3 regions of the Brevibacillus schisleri genome follow, and region 3 is predicted to be linked to each of the others. Evidence: riboswitches for the same ligand, from Rfam matches in the RefSeq annotation. Region 3 holds a riboswitch; each other region holds the start of a gene.
The links. Region 3 has a riboswitch for cyclic di-GMP ahead of yfmT (benzaldehyde dehydrogenase). Riboswitches for the same ligand answer to the same signal wherever they lie in the genome.
Positions count from the first base shown of each region.

Region 1 (6,479 bases), 1.0 Mb from region 3:
TTTCTCTTTTACTTTTTTCAAGCCAGCAATGATCTGTCTTACTTCCTCCATCGGCAGGATGCCACACTTGCCCAACATGGCAACATGAGCCAGGCTTCCAACGATGTCCTGTCGCCACATTTTCTGGTCGAAAGAAATAGAAGCGGTATACTCTTCTACGAGTTGATTTGTCGGCTTCGTGAAGCGTCCTCCCCAGAGTTTCATTGCTTGATCGCATCCTTTTCATCCAAAATCTTAATGGCCGTGTTTTTATTCTCGTGCAGTACACCCTCGTTTACCTGTGCGTATACCTTTGTTGGCAGCCCCCACAGCTTGATGAAACCGAGTGCTGCTTTGTGGTCGAATTGGTCACCTGCATTGTAAGTCGCCAGCTCATGGCTGTAGAGAGACGATGCAGATGTACGGCCTACAACGATCGCATGTCCTTTGTGCAGCTTCACGCGTACGACACCCGTTACGTGTTTTTGCGTTTCTTCAATGAATGCCTGGACAGCATTGCGAATTGGCGAATACCAAAGACCCTCGTAAATCACTTGCGCCAGTTTTTGCTCAACAATCGGTTTGAATTGAGCGACCTCACGTGGTTGGGTCAAGAATTCCAGCTCACGGTGCGCCAGAATCAAAGTAGTCGCAGCCGGTGTCTCGTAAACTTCGCGAGATTTGATGCCCACCAAACGGTTTTCCACATGGTCGATACGGCCTACACCATGGTTTCCAGCGATTTTGTTCAGCTTGAGGATCAGGTCAGCCAATGGGAGCTCTTCGCCGTTCAATGCAGTTGGCTTCCCTTGCACGAAGGTGATTTCGATTTCTTCTGCTTCGTCCGGAGCATCCATGATCGACTTCGTCAGATCGTATGCACCTTCTGGAGGAGCTGCCCATGGATCCTCCAGAACACCGCATTCGCAGCTTCTGCCCCACAGGTTTTGGTCAATGCTGTATGGATTGTCCAGATCGATTGGAATCGGGATATTGTTCTTTTTCGCATATTCGATCTCTTCATCACGCGTCCAGCCCCATTCACGAACCGGCGCCACGATTTTGATATCCGGGTTCAGTGCTGTAAAGGAAACATCGAAACGTACCTGGTCGTTTCCTTTTCCTGTGCAACCGTGTGCGACAGCCACCGCGCCTTCTTTTTCCGCGATTTCAACCAGCACGCGCGAAATCAGGTAACGCGACAGTGCGGACACTAGCGGATATTTCCCTTCGTACATCGCGTTCGCCTTCAGAGCGGGCAATACGAATTCCTCTGCGAATGCGTCTTTTGCATCTACTACGATTGATTTCAATGCCCCTACCTGCAATGCTTTTTTCTGTACGAAATCGAGGTCTTTCCCTTCCCCTACATCCAATGCAACTGCAATGACATCGTAGTTATACGTATCTTGCAGCCATTTAATTGCTACCGATGTATCTAAACCGCCTGAATAGGCCAACACAATTTTTTCTTTTGCCATCATTCTCTCTCCCCGTTTCGAAGTTTCTCTTATGCGAGTAATTATACAAACTAACTAATAAAAATACAACTATTTTTCTTGTGAATTTCTTGTTAATTCGCAGTCAAAGACGGAGACGCTATGAAAATATACAATTCTCGCATAAAAAGTATCTTGTTTTTATGCATACTCATCTTCCGTTTATGCATAAACGTTTGCGTGATCAAGAGGGAAACTTATCCAGGATAGCGAATGAGTGAATGGAGGAATTCCATAGGAGAAATCTGTTGGAGGAATTATGAAAACAATTTATTTGGTACGTCATTGTCAGGCTGCTGGCCAAGAACCCGAAGCCTTGCTCACGGAAAAGGGAGAAGTACAAGCTCGGGAGCTTGCCACCTTCTTCGCTGGTTCCCCCATTGATCGAATCATTTCGAGTCCGTATCATCGGGCGGTTGCTACCATCCAGCCGCTTGCACAGGAACGCGGAATCGTAGTTGAAGAAGACGCGCGCTTGGTCGAGCGTGTCCTCAGCGGAATACCACGTGAGGATTGGTTCCAGCGACTCCGCGATACGTTCGATGACTTGACTCTTGAGCTCGAAGGAGGCGAATCCAGTCTTACTGCGATCAACCGGGCAAATTCGCTGCTCACTGAGATCTTGGCAGACGTGCATAAAAACATTGTGCTTGTTAGTCACGGATGCCTGCTGGCCTTGCTCATGAAATCAATAGATAATCGCTTTGGCTTTCACGATTGGGAGAAATTAAGCAATCCAGATGTCTTCAAGCTTACCTGCCATTTAGAAACCAGAGAGCTCGTCCGCATATGGTCGTAAACGAATAAAAACAGTTACAAGGGGCAGCTCATCTGATTGCCTCCTGTAACTGTTTATGTGGGATGGACTCTATTCCGATAATGCTCTGTAACTCATCGCACGGCAGTCGCTGAACGATTCTGATAAAATGCTCCGCCAATATCGGATCAAATTGGGTGCCGGAGCCCCTTTTGATTTCTTGAAGCGCTTCCTCCACAGGCAAGCCTTTTCGATAAGGCCTGTCCGCGACCATCGCATCGAAAGCATCTGAAATGGCTAAAATTCTCGCCATCAGCGGAATTTCATCCCCGGCTAAACCATCCGGATATCCCCTTCCATCTATACGCTCATGATGCGAGCGGATCGCCGGAAGCAATTCATTGAACATCCCTGCTTGCAAAATGATTTCGTAACCAATAACCGTGTGCTGCTTGATCTTGTCATACTCTTCTGGAGTGAGCTTTCCTTTTTTATTGAGAATTTCGTCTTCGATGCCAATTTTTCCAATGTCGTGCAAAAGACCACCAACATAAATTTCCTCTACTTGTGTAGCAGACAAACCAATATCCTTGGCAATTTCTCTTCCCCAGTAAGCCACTCGTTGGGAATGACCACTCGTGTAACGATCACGCGCATCAATAGAAGCTGCCATGGCAGTCAAAAACTTGTGGTTGAATGTTTTGACTTCTTCCACTTTTTGTTGGAGTTTATTCATACTGTCGTAATATTGATGGAATACAAAACTAATCGTGATAAAAGCAGCCATCATCGGAACTAATGTGAATAATCCATAAGTCTCAAACAGTCGAGATCCCATTCCCGCCATTACCATTAGTAAAAGGTATGTCAGCGTGGTTCCCTTTGCCATTTTCTGAACCGTTGTAAACCAATTCGTTTTAAAAAAGTAGGAAATCCCTAACCCACAAAGGACTATATTGATAAACCAATACGATACCGCTAAGAGTAAATCCGTTAACATCGTGGAAGCTGGGATATTGTCTATAGAGTTTTTGAAGAGATCGACAAACCAAATAGTTAGCACCAGCTGTCCAATGTTTGCCAAGGCCTTTAACGGGTTGGACCTGATTAGAAATGCCAGTATCAACGTTTCAACAACGGCCGACCAAACCCCTACCCAGGCTCCAAAAAGGAGAATGCCGGATAAAATAACTGCATTGTTTAGTGTCAATATGGTGTTCAACGTCCGTATGGGAGCGAACGTAGAAAAGATGGTGAGTAATGTATACGCAAACAAAACTCCCCAATGCTCTCTTGGCTCCCAATCAGACAACGAATCATAAAAAATCACTAACGCCGCTAGTGGAAAAATCCATGTCACCACTATTTTTTTCATTGTTGATCCAAACTCAACTTTTCGTTGCATAGTTTTTTCCTTCTCGGAGTTGTAATAGTGAGATTGGCTTATTCATTAAGCGTTGTACTAATAAAAATGCACCTAGCATAATAAAAATATCGCCTATGCTGATAACCCTTGGAATAATCGAAGGCATGTAAATAACATCTGTTAAAAACGGCAAATTTGTACTCTCACTCAAAATGCTGTGTTTAAAATTCGTCCCATTGATAACCGGAGTAAGATCGTAAGGCAACTTTTTCGCCTGTTCCAAATCAATCGGCATTCTTCCGTTGTTCGTCCAAATCGCCAATGAATTTAAAAACCAGCCCATCATAAAGATGCGTATGTCCTCAAATTGGCGATTAAATAAGAGAAAGACTAGTATAAATACATAGGAGATTGATACGAATATACCCCCTGCCGGAGGATAGAGCGCTGAAAGAGCTTGTAGAACTATACTAATAAAGAGAAGAGAAAGTTTATGAAACTTCGGAAACTCTTTAATCCTTCCACCTCTTAATAGAGCAACTACAAACGATAAACCGATTACATCAAGTAGCATAAAGGTATTCCTCCAAAATATTAGAGAAAAACACCACTCTTGTTACAAGCGGTGTTTTATTTGCATCCAATATTACCCAATGTTGTAGTTTGCAGAAGTAGCTGCTACGATTGCTACCACCATCATAATTGCCGCGAACCATTTTTTCATTTTCTTTTCCCCTCCTTCAAGCATAGTGGAGAAAGCTGGCTTCGCTACTGTCCGTGATGCAGAGGCCAAGCGACCAAGTACAGCCCCTGCTCCCCTTTCCTTTTCCATTAAGAAAAAGGGTGGATTCGCTACTGGCTCCATACGGACCAAGCGACCAGATACAGTCCGTACTTCTTCGCTTCTTTCCTACCTTTATTTTACACATAAGTGACAAAATTCGGCAATCATAGATTCATAGTCTATTCGATTTAATTGAAGATAGTTCTATTTAACTAGAACTATGTTCACACCAGCGCCGCCAAGATCGCTTTTTGTGCGTGCAATCTATTTTCAGCCTGATCAAAAATGACAGAGCGCGATCCGTCGATGACCCCGGTTGTCACTTCCTCCCCACGATGTGCTGGCAAGCAGTGCAAGAAGAGATAATCACGGTCTGCCGCTGCTACCAATTTTTCGTTCACTTGATAGTCGGCAAATGCTTTCAATCGCACCTCATTTTCTTCTTCAAAACCCATACTAGTCCAAACGTCCGTGTATACAGCATCTGCCCCCATGACAGCCTCTATCGGATCAGTGGTCACCATCATTTTCCCACCGCTTTGTTTCGCGTACCCTGTAGCTTTTGCGACAATGGTTGTATCCATTTCGTATCCAACCGGAGTCGCCACCCGCACGTCGAGGCCTAGCAAAGCTGCGCCCAGCACCAGTGAGTTCGCCACATTATTGCCGTCTCCTACATAGGCGAGCTTGATTCCTTTCAGCTTGCCCTTATGCTCCCAGATCGTCAGTAGATCAGCCAAAGCCTGACAAGGATGGTACAGATCGGTCAAACCATTGATAATGGGGATCGACGCATGCAGAGCAAGCTCTTCTACATAGGAGTGGGAAAAGGTGCGAATCATGATGGCATCCACGTACCGAGAGAGAACTTTTGCTGTGTCACTGATCGGCTCCCCGCGTCCGAGCTGTAGCTCTTTTCCGCTCATGAACATCCCCAGGCCGCCCAACTGGTGCATCCCTACTTCAAAGGAGACGCGCGTGCGGGTCGAAGCCTTGTCAAAGATCATTCCCAACGTCTTGCCTTGCAAAGGCTGAAATGGCTGACCCAGCTTTTGCAATTGCTTAACGTGAGCAGACAGATGAAGCAGCTCCATCAATTCTTCCCCGTTGAATTCATCGACGCGCAGAAAGTCTTTTCCTTTATGCTTTTGTAACGGCAAGTTTTGAAAGTGTTCCAATATCTTCACTGGCTGCATGCGAGCCACCTCTTTTCTTCAAAATAGACTTCACGTATAACTCGAACGTATCGACAGCGGAGAACAATGGCACACCTTGTTGTACCATCCTGCTTCGCAGGGCAAATCCTGTCCGGCCCTGACGATTGCCTTTCGTCGCAGTAACGAGAGCGAAGGCCGCTTCTTCCTTTTGCAACAGCTCGATCCACGCCGCTTCATCTGCCACGATATGCTTCACGACAATTTCTTTGGCTGCCAGCCACTCAGCCGTTCCCGGAGTCGCCGCCAGTTTCGCTCCGTCAGCGTGGAGTCGTCCGAGCAGCTCTCTTACTACTTCCTGCTTATCTCCATCTGCCAGAGAAATCATGACCAACTGACCTTTTTGCCAGTCACCGTACAAATTATCCTTGAAAGCAAAGGCTTTGCCTGCTGCCTCTTCGAAAGAATACCCCAAGCCGAGAACTTCGCCCGTCGATTTCATCTCTGGACCTAGTACCGGGTCTACACCGTTCAGCTTGATCGTGGAGAAAACCGGTGCCTTGACGACTGCAAACGGAATCTCTGGCAAAAGCCCTGTACCGTAGCCCATCTCCGAAAGCTTTTCACCCAATTGTGCGCGAACCGCCAGTTGAACCATCGGGATGCCAGTCACTTTGCTTGTAATCGGTACGGTCCGTGATGCCCTAGGATTTACCTCCAGTACATAAACCGTTTCGCCATCAATGACGAACTGGATATTGATTAACCCGACTGCTTCCATTTCCTTCGCGATTGCTTCGGTATAGCTCGCAATTTTGTGCTTGATGTTATCCGTCAGATGAGGAGCTGGGAACAAGGCTACACTGTCGCCTGAGTGGATGCCCGCTCTCTCCACATGCTGGAAAATGCCTGGGATGATAACAGTTTGTCCGTCGCATAC
Region 1 covers NZ_JBVNDM010000001.1:6,004,177-6,010,655, forward strand. Annotated here, with positions in the region: gene argH (argininosuccinate lyase) at 1-204, opposite strand, end outside; gene ACUUHJ_RS28450 (argininosuccinate synthase) at 201-1,460, opposite strand; gene ACUUHJ_RS28455 (histidine phosphatase family protein) at 1,738-2,277, shown strand; gene ACUUHJ_RS28460 (HD-GYP domain-containing protein) at 2,306-3,640, opposite strand; gene ACUUHJ_RS28465 (DUF5317 domain-containing protein) at 3,624-4,175, opposite strand; gene ACUUHJ_RS28470 (hypothetical protein) at 4,248-4,466, opposite strand; cyclic di-GMP riboswitch class II at 4,434-4,514, opposite strand; gene argF (ornithine carbamoyltransferase) at 4,610-5,581, opposite strand; gene carB (carbamoyl-phosphate synthase (glutamine-hydrolyzing) large subunit) at 5,526-6,479, opposite strand, start outside.
Region 1: another riboswitch for cyclic di-GMP. It lies ahead of ACUUHJ_RS28470 (hypothetical protein); the one in region 3 lies ahead of yfmT (benzaldehyde dehydrogenase).

Region 2 (6,479 bases), 1.4 Mb from region 3:
TTCCTCGTGAGAGTCCAGCCAGGTGTGACGCGCACCCAGCTCAATAAAGAGTTGAAAAAGCACGGATTGTTTTTCTCCGTCGATCCTGGCGCGGACGCGACTTTGGGTGGGATGGCTGCTACAAACGCCAGTGGAACGACTTCTGTTCGCTATGGCGTGATGCGTGATCAGGTTCGCGATCTGGAAGTGGTGACGGCGGACGGACGTATCATCCGTACAGGGAGCATGACAGCCAAGTCCTCCTCAGGCTACCATCTTACTGGGCTGTTTGTCGGGTCGGAGGGAACGCTTGGTGTATTCACAGAGCTGACCTTGCGTGTTTACGGCATCCCTGAGGCGACAACGGCGGCGCGTGCCAGCTTTCCTTCTGTTCAGGATGCTGTCGATACCGTCGTAGATATTCTCGGAGCGGGTATTCAAGTAGCGCGAATTGAACTGGTTGATGAACGTTCCATCCAACAAGTGAATCTGTACAAAGAAACGAGCTACCCGGAAGCACCGACGCTGTTTATCGAGTTCCACGGAAGTGAACAAGGACTCGCGTATGATATCGATCTTGCGCAGTACATCGCCGATGGACATGGCTGCACACAGTTTCTCTTTGAAACCGATTCAAAAGCGAGGGCGCAGCTCTGGGACGCTCGTCATAACCTGGCGTATGCCTTCCTGCACAAATCCCCCGGGAAAAAGCTGATGGTGACAGATGTTTGCTTGCCGATTTCTGAGCTGGCAGGGGCCGTTGTGGACGCCCGACAAGCCATTGATCGCGCTGGGCTGGATGGAGCGATTGCAGGGCATGTCGGGGATGGGAACTATCACGCCATCCTCATGATCGACCTGAATGACCCCGAAGAAGTTGCGCGTGCCGAGGAAGTAAATGCGCATCTGGTGGAGTACGCATTGAGTCGGGGAGGAACCTGCACCGGAGAACATGGTGTGGGTGTGGGGAAAATCAAATACCAGCGCAAGGAACATGGAGAAGCACTGGACGTCATGCAAGCCATGAAGCATGTGCTGGACCCGAACGGCATTTTGAATCCGGGAAAAATTTTCGGGAAATAACAGAGAGCCTGCATTCTGAACGTTTGTCGGAATGTGGGCTTTTTCTTTTGCGTAATGTGTCGAAGAGGAGAGGAGAAAGGATGATTATGCAGAATGTAGAAGATTGGTAACTGGTGTATTACATTCAGGTGTGGCAGGGAGGCAAAAATGAAGTCTATTGTTGAAATTGCCAAGAGTGCAGGTATCGAAGAACAGCATTTGGAGCTATACGGAAAGTATAAAGCCAAACTATCAGATGAACTATGGGAGCAAGTGAAGGATCGCCCTAATGGCAAACTGATTCTGGTTACAGCGATGAACCCCAATCCGGCGGGAGCAGGCAAGACGCTCACGACGATTGGTCTGTCACAATCTTTAAATCATCTCGGGAAGAAAACAATGGCAGCACTTCGCGAGCCGTCCTTGGGTCCTTGCATGGGGATCAAAGGAGGCGCAACTGGAAGCGGCCAGGCACAAATTCTCCCGGCAGATGAAATTAACCTGCATTTTACAGGGGACATTCACGCGATTACAGCTGCACATAACTTGTTGGCAGCGATGATCGACAATCATATTTTCCATGGCAATCCGCGCGGGCTCAATCCAAAGAAAATCGTCTGGAAACGAGCTATGGACATGAACGACCGCGCACTGCGAAACATCGTGGTTGGTCTGGGTGAAGGCAATGGAATGACGCGTGAAGATGGCTTCATGATTACGACAGCGTCGGAAATCATGGCGATCTTATGCTTGAGTGAGAATCTAGCAGACTTGCGCGAGCGGTTGAACCAGATCATTATTGGCTACGATTTCAATGATCAGCCTGTACGGGCAGAAGAAATCAACGCGGTGGATGCGATGTGTGTTCTCTTGAAGGAAGCCATCAAGCCCAATCTCGTACAGACAATCGAGGGAACCCCCGTCATCATTCACGGCGGACCTTTTGCCAATATCGCGCATGGGTGCAGCAGTGTGATCGGAACCAAAATGGCCTTGAAGCTGGCAGATTACGTCGTAACAGAGGCTGGATTTGGTGCCGACTTGGGGGCCGAGAAGTTTTTTGACATCAAGTGCAGAAAAGCAGGTCTGACTCCGTCGGCTGCTGTCGTGGTGATTACGGTTCGTTCGTTGAAATACAACGGCGGGGTAAAAGTACCTGACTTGGCAGTGGAGAACTTGTCTGCTCTGGAAAAAGGCTTCGAAAACGTCAAGCGACATCTGGAAAACCTACAGAAGTTCGGTGTGCCAGCAGTGGTTGCCATCAATCATTTTGCGACAGATACCCAAGCAGAGATTGATGCTGTCATTGCACTGTGCCAAGCGGCTGGAGCCGAAGCAGCGCTCTCTAAAGTGTGGGCAGAAGGAGGAGCAGGCGGAGTCGAGCTGGCTGAAAAAGTAATTCGAGCAGCAGAACTGCCTTCGTCCTTCCGATTCTTGTATGAGGAAAACCTCAGCATTAAAGACAAGATTGAGACTGTCGTGAAAGAAGTATACCGTGGATCAGGAGTTGTCTTTTCGCCGTTGGCATTAAAAACGATGCAAAAGGTAGAAGAAATGGGCATGTCCCATCTGCCTGTGTGCATGGCGAAAACACCTTACTCTTTTACGGATCGTGCTGATCTGTTGGGGGCACCTGTAGACTTCTCGATTCAAGTGAGCGAAGTGCGCATATCAGCAGGAGCTGGTTTCATCGTGGCACTGACCGGAAGCCTGGTTACCATGCCAGGCCTCCCGAAAAAGCCGGCTGCGGAATCGTTATATGTAGACGAGGATGGCCAAGTGATTGGATTAAGCTAATCAAAAAGTGTGACAAAAAGCTGACAGCTGTAAAAGGTTGTCAGCTTTTTTTCCATTTTGAGGTTTATTGGCGGAAAGTTATGGGAAATGAAAGGTGAGATTGAAAAAAAGTGAACTTAATTGAAAAACAACAAGGAATGACAAAGGCAAACTTGCTGAAAGGCAGGGACGCAAAGCCACGGGTCTAAGGACGAAGGTCAAATGACTTTCGCAGCTAGGACAGCCGGGTTGCCATACCGTAGTCATGATGGGCTGTCGGTAGGCAGTCTTTTTTTTGTTGAAAAAAGAGAAGGGAGAAGGGATTCGGTATGAAAAATAGTTTGAAGAATAAGCTAATTATCGTTTTGTGCCTGCTGCTGGTGATAAGTTTGGGTACGGTTTGCGGTGCAAGCTATTGGAGTGCTTCCAACCTTTTGGCAAACAGTCTGGACAAAGAAGCTGAGCTGTCAGCTAGCAATCTCTCGATTCGTATCGATGGTTTCTTTCAAGAGAAAATTGAGATTGTAAGAGCGATAGGAGGGTTGATGTCGGCAGATCAAAATGTCGAACAAGACCTGAAACTCATTCAAGAAGCCCAAAAGAAAAACCCCGAGTTTGAGACGTTCTTCTTTTCGCATGACTTAAGCGGTAAGAAAGTGATCAATTTCAAGGGAGAAGTGACCGACATCTCGGATCGTCCGCATATTAAGGAGGCCAGCAAAGGGGAAGGGAAGGTTGTTGTCTCCGAGCCAGTCATTTCGAAGCGGACAGGGAATAACATCGTGACACTTGTCGTTCCATTGATGAAGGACAATCGTCAATACGGCTATATCGGTTCAACGATTCCAATCAATGAGATCCAAAAGAAGGTGTCCGAAGAGAAATTTGGCCAATCAGGCTACGCCTTTTTAGTAAGCAAAACAGGAACATTTATTTATCATCCGAATAGCGAGTACATTCTGAAGGAATCGATTCTCAATTTGGGTATTCTTGAACTTCAGACTGCTTTTGAAGATATCAAGCAAGGGAATCATGGAATCGCCCAATACGAATACGAGAATACAGAGCGATTTGCTTCCTATGCGCCAACCAATTTGAACTGGGGGATATTCATCACTGCACCCGTAGCGGAGCTACATGCACCTGTCGATCAACTGTTAGTCCGATTGACGGTTATTTCCCTCATCGTATTGGCGCTTGGGGTTGTCCTCGTTTATTTCTTGGCTGTACGCATGGTGAAACCGATTGAGCGTCTGAATCACGCAGTAAATGTAGTGGCGCAGGGGAATTTGAAAGAGACCGTGACGGTTGACGGAAAAGACGAGATTGCGGTTCTGTCCCGTGACTTTAACCAGACGGTATCACACTTGAAAAATTTGATCGAAGACGTATCACTGTCGTCTGATCAAGTTCAGCGTTTTAGTCAGGAAGTCTCCGAAGGCATTAAACAAGCGACGGATAACATCAACCAAATCGGCTTGTCTATCGAACAGATTTCTGAGGGAGCAGAGGCGCAGGCATCCAGCTCGCAGGAAGTCGCATTGTCGATGACTGACATGGCAGCAGGCATCGTGAAAATCGCGGAGACGTCTGCACATGTTTCTGAGGCTGCCCAGATCGCAACAGAGCAGGCTGAGCAAGGGACTGCTGTGGTAGAGCAGGCAGTTCGCCAGATGGGAAGCATTGGCGAGGGAACTTCGAAGGCGACTGTAGCCATCGAGCAGCTTAACAATCGCTCCAAAGAAATCGAAGGCATTCTCGATACGATCAGTCAGTTGACCTCGCAAATCAATTTGCTTGCCTTGAACGCTTCGATTGAGGCAGCACGTGCTGGCGAGCATGGACGTGGGTTTGCTGTAGTTGCTGGTGAAGTGAAAAAACTGGCGAACCAATCCGAAGAATCCGCATCGAAAATTGCAATGCTGATCGGGGAAATCCAGCAGGATACTCATCACGCAGTAGAGGTTATGACCGAGGGTAACCAAAACGCACAGCAAGGTATCCAACTGGTCGAAGAGGTTCGCGAAATCTTCGAGCATATTTTGGAATCTTCCCGGAACGTTGCCGCGCACATTTTGGAAGTATCCGCAGCATCTGAGCAAATGTCAGCAGGCTCCCAACAGGTGAGTGCTTCTGTAGACGAAATGCATAACATTGCAAAGCATGCTTCACTCGACGCACAAACAGTGGCAAGGGCAACCGAAGAGCAGCTTCAAGCCATCCAAGAAATTGGCAAGTCTGTCGAGCATTTGAACGCAGTGGCGGAAGAATTACAGCAAGGAATCGGCAGGTTTACGGTATAAGAAGCAGCTCATCAGGTTGTAAGTCCTCTTTTTGAAAGGGGGGATGCCATTAGGGGATGATGGAGTTTGTTTCTATAACTAAATTCATTACCGTTTAACAGGAGGAGAACCCAGATGAAAAAAATCACACAAACAATCTTGGCGAGCACACTCGCTGCAACTATGCTCATGACATCAGGAACAGGTGCTTTTGCCGCAACAGCGGTTAAGCCTGTCCAAACTGTAGCTGCTGAAACTGCTAAAAAACCGCAAACGAAGAAGTTTGAGTCTCGATTGGACGAAATCATTGCGAGAGGCTACATCCTCGTAGGTACTCCAGGTGACTACAAACCGTTTACATATTTGAATCCGAAAACAAACCAATTCGAAGGTTACGATATCGATGCGATGAAGGAATTCGCAAAAAGCCTGGGAGTAGAGGCGCGTTTTGTCCAAACCTCTTGGCCGACACTGATGGATGATTTGTTGGCAAATAAATTCGATATTGCTGTCGGAGGCGTTACGCGCAACACAGACCGTCAGAAAAAAGCGCATATGAGCGATCCTTATATTATGTTCGGTAAAGCTCCACTCATCCGTGCAGAAGACAAAGACAAGTACAAGAGTGTAGCAGACATTAACAAGCCAGAGGTGCGCATTGGTGTGAATCCAGGCGGCACCAACGAGAAATTCGTTCGTGAGCACCTGACAAAAGCAACTGTGACGGTTGAACAAAACAACCTCGACATTCCTGGTCTGGTAGCAAGCGGTAAGTACGATGTGATGATCACGGATACACTGGAAGCGCTTGTATATTCCAAAGCAGATTCCCGTCTGTACGCTGCTCTGACCGACAACCCGTTCACAAAGAGTGAAAAAGCGTACATGATTCACCGTGGAGATACGATTTTCGCTAACTACTTGGATCTGTGGATGGATGAAATGAAACTGCAAGGAAAGTTTGATGAGCTTTACAACAAATGGGTAAAATAGTCGAATAACAGACAAGCAGCCTGATTCTGGGCTGCTTTGTTATTTTTACAAGATTCTCACCAAAAAATCAAACAATTTGGGTATATAAGCTGTTTGCTTTTTCGGTCATTGCATGGTACGATTACAGCTATGTTCTTTAGGGCGCTACGTACAATCGGGATAAAAGGGCATGTTCCGGATCGTAAGGAATAGTGCCCTTTTTTTTGAGAATTTTATAGATGAAGGTATTGATAAAGGAGACTGACATTCATTGGCGACTTTTAATGATTTTGGCTTACACCACTCCATTGTTAGAGCATTGAGCAACATGGGTTTCGAAGAGGCTACAGCGATTCAGGATCAAACGGTTCCTGTAGCACTGCAAGGTCGTGACCTGATCGGTCAGGC
Region 2 covers NZ_JBVNDM010000001.1:6,343,278-6,349,756, reverse strand. Annotated here, with positions in the region: gene ACUUHJ_RS30060 (FAD-binding oxidoreductase) at 1-1,062, shown strand, start outside; gene ACUUHJ_RS30055 (formate--tetrahydrofolate ligase) at 1,180-2,838, shown strand; cyclic di-GMP riboswitch class I at 2,974-3,074, shown strand; gene ACUUHJ_RS30050 (methyl-accepting chemotaxis protein) at 3,147-5,120, shown strand; gene ACUUHJ_RS30045 (transporter substrate-binding domain-containing protein) at 5,235-6,092, shown strand; gene cshA (degradosome RNA helicase CshA) at 6,343-6,479, shown strand, end outside.
Region 2: another riboswitch for cyclic di-GMP. It lies ahead of ACUUHJ_RS30050 (methyl-accepting chemotaxis protein); the one in region 3 lies ahead of yfmT (benzaldehyde dehydrogenase).

Region 3 (6,479 bases):
TCCATACTGGCCTTTTTAAAGGAATTTGGAATGACTGTATCGAATTTTAGATAGAATACAGGAATTGCGATAGAAAATAGTGTTTTCCTCTCATGTGAATTGGGTAATAGATAGGAAGATAGAACCCTTTCTTGTAAAAGTACCATAGTACAGGGTGTGAGGAGAACCAGTGATGACGACGGATACGTGCTTGAAATGCGGCAGTCCGATGGGCCGGGGAGAGTACAGTTGCCAGGTTTGCGGAGAAAACGAAATGCAAGACTACCAGATGATTCGCAATTACGTGAGAACGTATCCGAATTCGAATGCGATGCAAATTGCCAACGCAACAGGGATATCTGTTTCAAAAATATTGCGTTATATTAGAAATGGCTCTTTGTCCGTAGTAGACAATCCGTCCCGCAGAGGGCGATCATAAGAAAAAGAGAAAAGCCCAAAAGCAGTCACGAATGCATTTCGTGTAGCTTTGTGGGCTTTTTTATTTTGGATGGAAATCTACAACCAGCGTAGACCTTTTGGATAATGATTTTTGAGTTGCCCCTCTGATTGCTTGCCCCAACCGATGGAGAATCCATCTACAGTAACCAGCGTCCAGCCGCTTTCACCATCACGCGTGAGCGCTTCTCCTTTTAAGTACCGCAACAGCTCAGGATCGTCCGCGCCATACGAAGCGACACGGGCTGCCTCCGCAGGAGAGAGAGCGAGTGCCAAGGCGTGTGCAGGTTCAAATCTGTTCTTCTTTACGGTTCCTAGATGCAGACCGACGCGCGCGACCTTTAGCTTGTCCCAGTCGAGCTCGGGGGCAGGTGAGTAGTAGAACTGCTCGCCAAATAAAAGAAAAGCAGATTCATCTTCGAATGGTTTGGAGAGCGCAGGGAGTGCTTCGGCTGCGAATGTACGCCAGGCTGCGATGGCTTCTTTTCGACCTGCCGGAGCTGATTTTGCCGCACGCTTTTCTTTACGCTTCCCGGGAGGTACGTGAACTTCAGCGGTCTCACTCTTTTGCAGCTTGGCGAGGTAATGACCTTCTCCCTGTAGACGATGGGGCCACAATCTGGCTGTCTGGGTGAGCTGCTCATTTTGCGGCGACGCCCACTCGGGTTGACCAGCAGAAAAGCAATCTGCATGTGGTAGCGGGACAACCTCAAATTCCGGGTGACGGCCGAGGAAGTTAACCAGAGACTGCTCGTTTTCCAGCGGAGCGAATGTGCAGGTGGAGTAGACCAACGTCCCGCCTGGCTTCAGCATAGCAGCGGCCGCCTCGAGAATATCGCCTTGCATGACATGGCACTCCGTTACTTTTGCTGGGCTCCAGTCTTCGATTGCTTCGGGCAGCTTGCGAAACATTCCTTCGCCAGAGCATGGAGCGTCTACTAAAATTCGGTCAAAAAACTGAGGGAATCGCTCCTGTAAGCGTTCAGGCGTTTCGTTGGTCACGACGGCATTGGTCACGCCGCAGCGCTCCAGATTTTCTGACAAGGCTTTTGCCCGAACAGGATGAATTTCGTTTGCCACGAGCATTCCTTGTCCACGCAAAAACGCTGCAAGCTGCGTCGATTTGCCCCCTGGCGCTGCACACAGGTCGAGGATTCGCTCACCAGGTTGTGCACCGAGTGCTTCGGCAGCGGACATCGCGCTTGGCTCCTGCAAATAGTACATGCCAGCGGAGTGAAAAGGATGCTTGCCGGGACGAGCAGGCTCTTTGTAGCGAAACCCATTTTCGCACCAAGGGACTGCTTCTACAGCAAACGGCGAGATTTTCAAAAAATCGTCACGCTCCACCTTCAACGGATTGACTCGTAAGCCGTGTGTCACAGGCTGATCATACGAGGAAACGAAGGCCTCATAGTCGTGTCCGAGCAAGGTTTTCATGCGCTCGATAAATGATGTTGGTAAAATTTTTGTCATAACAGCCTCCGATGTCAGATTTTGGCCCCATGTGAAAGGAAAAGATAGAATCATGGCGAATCATAGAGAATGAGGTGAGAGCATTATGGAAGGATCCCGTGCAAAACGCTACCGCTCCCGGCGGAGGAATGACTCGGAAGTAAGCCGGTTTTGGATCATGGGGTTGTTGTTCTCACTGCTGGTGCTCGCTTTTGAATTCTTTATCGAAATACCCGCCGATGCAGATTGGCTGACCGATATGGAGATGGCTTTGTTTTCTGCCAGCTTTACGTTGCTTGCCTTTTATCTGCTCGGACTTACCTTTGCCTTTTCACGCCATCAAAAGGCAGGGAAGATCAATCACCAAATCATCATCTATGTATGGTTGGGTGCGATCTTGTTTCACTTGTTCCTGCTCATCAGCAATTTGTCCAATCAGCATGTGTACAAGGCAGGGATCATTCTATTTTTAGGACCATTGTTTTTAACTGTCTACCATTTTATCACGTACTTGGCAGCTTTGCGCGAGGAGCGTGAGGAGCAGGAGGCAGCTACGACAGCTACGCTCGAGCGTACGGCCTACCAGATGATCCTGGAGGGCGGGCGTGTATACAGCGAGCTGAGTCGCCTGAAAACAGAATATCCAGAAGTGGAGCAAATGCTTCGTGCCAACGATTTTCACGATAAACTGGAGCGCTATGCTTTGGAAATGCAGCAGTATTTGCAGGTGAAGCATTTTGAGCGTAAAGACGTGGAGCTCTTGGAGGGTCACTATTATTTCTTGGAAAACTTGCTGAGCTTGGCGAAACAACATCCGGGAATAATCGAGTCCCGCGTATATAGCCGCCGAGGTGACAATTGATGGGTACAAAGGAGAGGGAAGCGGATGTTTTGGAAAAAAGACAAAGGCCTGGCAGAAAAAGAGACAGCAGCGACGACATCCACAACCACAATGGCAGGACAGCAAGACGCATGGAAACATGAGCTTCGCGGTCTTTACGAACAGATGGGGGCAATCCTCGCTTCGAACCAAGCGATGAACGCCGATTCCGATCAAATGGTGCGATTGGTGACGAGGATGAAGCGTGCCGTAGAGAATATCCAGACCATTAATGAGCGGGATGAAGAATCTGCGAGCCAGTTGTCGGTTCGAGGAGAGCGCCTGACAGACATCTGCAAACAATCGGTAGCGCGTGCAGATGAAGGCAAGAAGGCTATGACGGACGTTGTGGAAGTCATGAGCCTGCTCGACAAAGAATCGGTTCATACGTCCAAGTCCATGAGCCGCTTGGAAGAGCGTTCTTCGGAAATTACGAGTATTGTCAAGGTAATCAGCGACATTACGAATCAGACCAATCTTCTCGCTCTGAATGCAGCGATAGAAGCTGCACGTGCGGGGGAACAAGGCCGAGGCTTTGCTGTCGTAGCGGATGAGGTACGGAAGCTGGCAGAGATGACAGCGAACTCGACCAAGACGATTGCGGAATTGATCGGCAAGATTCAAGAAGAAATCAAAGAAGCATTGTCCAACAGTGAAAAAAGCAGCAGTGCGATCAAAAATGGACTTTCCATCAGCAAGGATGCTGCACAGAAGACGGATCAGATCGTGAACGCTTTCCAGGTACTGAACGTCGAAGTGGCAAGTGTGATGGAAATCATCGCGCATCAAAAGCGTTTTGCTGACGATGTGTCCCAGCAGGTAAGTGAGGCAAAGGGCTTGCTGGACGAGCTGAATGAAGGCATGACCAAGCACGTAAGAAACGCTAACGCGGTAGAGCAAATGCTCGCGACGAGCGTAAAGGATGTCAAAAAGTTATTGTGATCATGTAGAAGAAAAATCAGGAGTCCGTATCCAAGCGATGCGGACTTTTTGATATTTGTTCTTTCCTTTCACGAAATATTTACATGTTTACGTTTGACTATTCGAAATGGAGTACTATAATCAAAGTAGGTTTCTCCATTTCTTTCCTTTTTTCGACAAAATCTTATCCAGCATTCGCTATGAATGGGCAAACCCATTGAAAAGTGGGGACGCAAAGCTACGGGCCTAATGTACACGTTACGATGGCAGCCGGGTTGCCAACTAGCAGTGTATTTTGCTGTTTTAGTATGACGGCTCCTTTCATGCGAAAGGGGCCTATTTATTTTTCAAAAGGGGAGTGGTTGTAGCATGTCAATCCTTCAAACACTGGACAAGCAGTACATCAATGGGGAGTGGCGCGACGGACTTGGCGCGAAGACATTGCAAGATATCAACCCTTACAACGGGGAAGTCATCGCAGAATTCAAAATGGCAAATCTGGAGGATATCGACGCGGCTTACAAGGCGGCAGCCGACGCGAAAAAAGAGTGGGATGAAGTGAATGCCTATACCAAATCCCGAATGTTGGAGCGTGCTGTTCGCTATATCGAAGAGCATGAGGAAGAAATCATTCAGATCATCATTCGTGAACTAGGTGGAACCCGACTGAAGGCATTTTTTGAGATCGGGCTTGTGAAGGATATTATTCGCGAGGCGGCTACGTTCCCTGTACGTATGGAGGGAAAAATTCTCCCTTCTCCCGTAGACGGAAAGGAAAATCGCTTGTATCGGATTCCCGCAGGAGTTGTCGGCGTTATCAGTCCGTTCAACTTCCCCTTCTATCTGTCGATGAAGTCTGTAGCTCCAGCTCTTGGCGCGGGCAACGGTGTCGTCCTCAAACCGCATGAGCACACGCCAATCACGGGTGGGACTCTCATCGCGAAAATTTTTGAAGAAGTAGGTCTGCCCAAAGGCTTGATCAACGTCGTTGTAACGGATATTACTGAAATTGGCGATGGGTTTGTCTCCCACCCGATTCCGCGCATCCTTTCGTTTACAGGCTCTAGCCAAGTAGGAAGCCATATCGCGCAAGTGGCAGCGAAGCATTTCAAGAAGGCGATTTTGGAGCTAGGTGGCAATAGTGCCCTGATTGTTTTGGAGGATGCGGATCTCCAGTATGCCGTCAATGCAGCGGTATTCAGCCGCTTTACCCACCAAGGTCAGATTTGCATGTCGGCTAACCGGGTTCTGGTTCACCAAGATGTCTACGATAAATTCCTCGATCTGTATGTGGAAAAAGTATCTGGACTCAAGGTAGGCGACCCAAATGATCCAGACACGGTAATCGGTCCACTCATCAATCAACGGCAAGTCGCCAACCTGATGGCAACGATCGATGAGGCGATACGCGAAGGAGCCGTTCCTGCACTGAAAGGGGAAGTAAAAGGAAACGTGGTCGAGCCGATTGTTTTGACAGGAGTGACCACAGACATGTCGATTGCATCCAAAGAGCTGTTTGGTCCGGCTGTTTGCATCATGTCGTTTGCTTCCGAGGAAGAAGCAATTCGCATGGCGAACGAGACACCATTTGGATTGTCCGGGGCGATTCATACCCGCGATCTGGAGAGAGGTGCCCAGATGGCCAAGCGCATTGAGACCGGCATGATTCATATCAACGATGGAACGATCAATGACGAGCCGATTGTGGCGTTCGGCGGTGAAAAGCATTCCGGATTGGGACGCTTGAATGGTCAATGGAGCCTAGAAGAGTTTACTACGCTAAAATGGATTTCGGTTCAGCACAAAAAGCGTCAATTTCCGTACTAATGCTAGCAAAAGATAGAGGTGAAGAGGGTCATGAACGGATACGAAGGTTGGAACGAAACAGAAGCCTCCGAAAAGGGGAAAAATGCAGAACTTCTCGAGGCTTTCATCAAGGTTGCCCCCTATTTAAATGAATTGCTCAACGATGACATTACCATTGGGGTCTACGACACGGAAAAGCTATTGCGCAATGTGCCTGCCCAAACATTTTCCCTGCAGGTAAAGCCTGGTGATCCACTCCAGGAAGGGGATGTGATCACCAACGCGATTCGAAAAAACACCAAGCAGGCGATGATGGTTCCCAAGGAATTATTTGGTTTTCCTCTCGTCGCACGGGCGATCCCCTTGCATGATCACACGGGAAAAGTTATCGGCGGTGTTGGCATTGGTTCGAGTATGGAGCGAGCCAATGAGCTGTATGAAATTGCCGCAAATCTCTCGAGCGTCGTCGAGGAGGTCAGTGCCACCACACACGAGATGGCCGTGCAGATCGGGAATTTGAACGAGCAAATGAAGGCGATCTCAGAGCAAGCCAATGATGTGAGCCAAAGTACAACTGAGATCGAGCAAATTACACTCGCCGTGAAAAAAATCGCTGATCAAAGTAACATTTTGGGACTGAATGCGAGCATTGAGGCTGCGAGAGTAGGAGATGCAGGGCGTGGATTCGCTGTCGTCGCGAATGAGGTACGAAATATGGCGACAGATTCACGGACGAATGCAGACAAAATCAAGCAAACCACCGATTCCATCCGGGATTTGATAACCCTGCTGCAAAATTCGATTGAATTGATCAATCAAACCATGGAGAGTCAGGCAGCCGCTACGGAGGAAATTTCTGCGACGATGGTCGAAGTGAGCGACAATACGCAAAAGCTGGCAGGACTTGCCCAAGAAGTGTTTGAAATAAAGTAAGCCCATACATGTAACAAAATTCCCCTCTCAGGAGTCTAACTCTAGAGAGGGG
Region 3 covers NZ_JBVNDM010000001.1:4,957,957-4,964,435, reverse strand. Annotated here, with positions in the region: gene ACUUHJ_RS23600 (LysE family translocator) at 1-19, shown strand, start outside; gene ACUUHJ_RS23595 (hypothetical protein) at 173-418, shown strand; gene ACUUHJ_RS23590 (RsmB/NOP family class I SAM-dependent RNA methyltransferase) at 496-1,908, opposite strand; gene ACUUHJ_RS23585 (hypothetical protein) at 1,994-2,749, shown strand; gene ACUUHJ_RS23580 (methyl-accepting chemotaxis protein) at 2,774-3,709, shown strand; cyclic di-GMP riboswitch class I at 3,886-3,971, shown strand; gene yfmT (benzaldehyde dehydrogenase) at 4,058-5,515, shown strand; gene ACUUHJ_RS23570 (methyl-accepting chemotaxis protein) at 5,546-6,427, shown strand.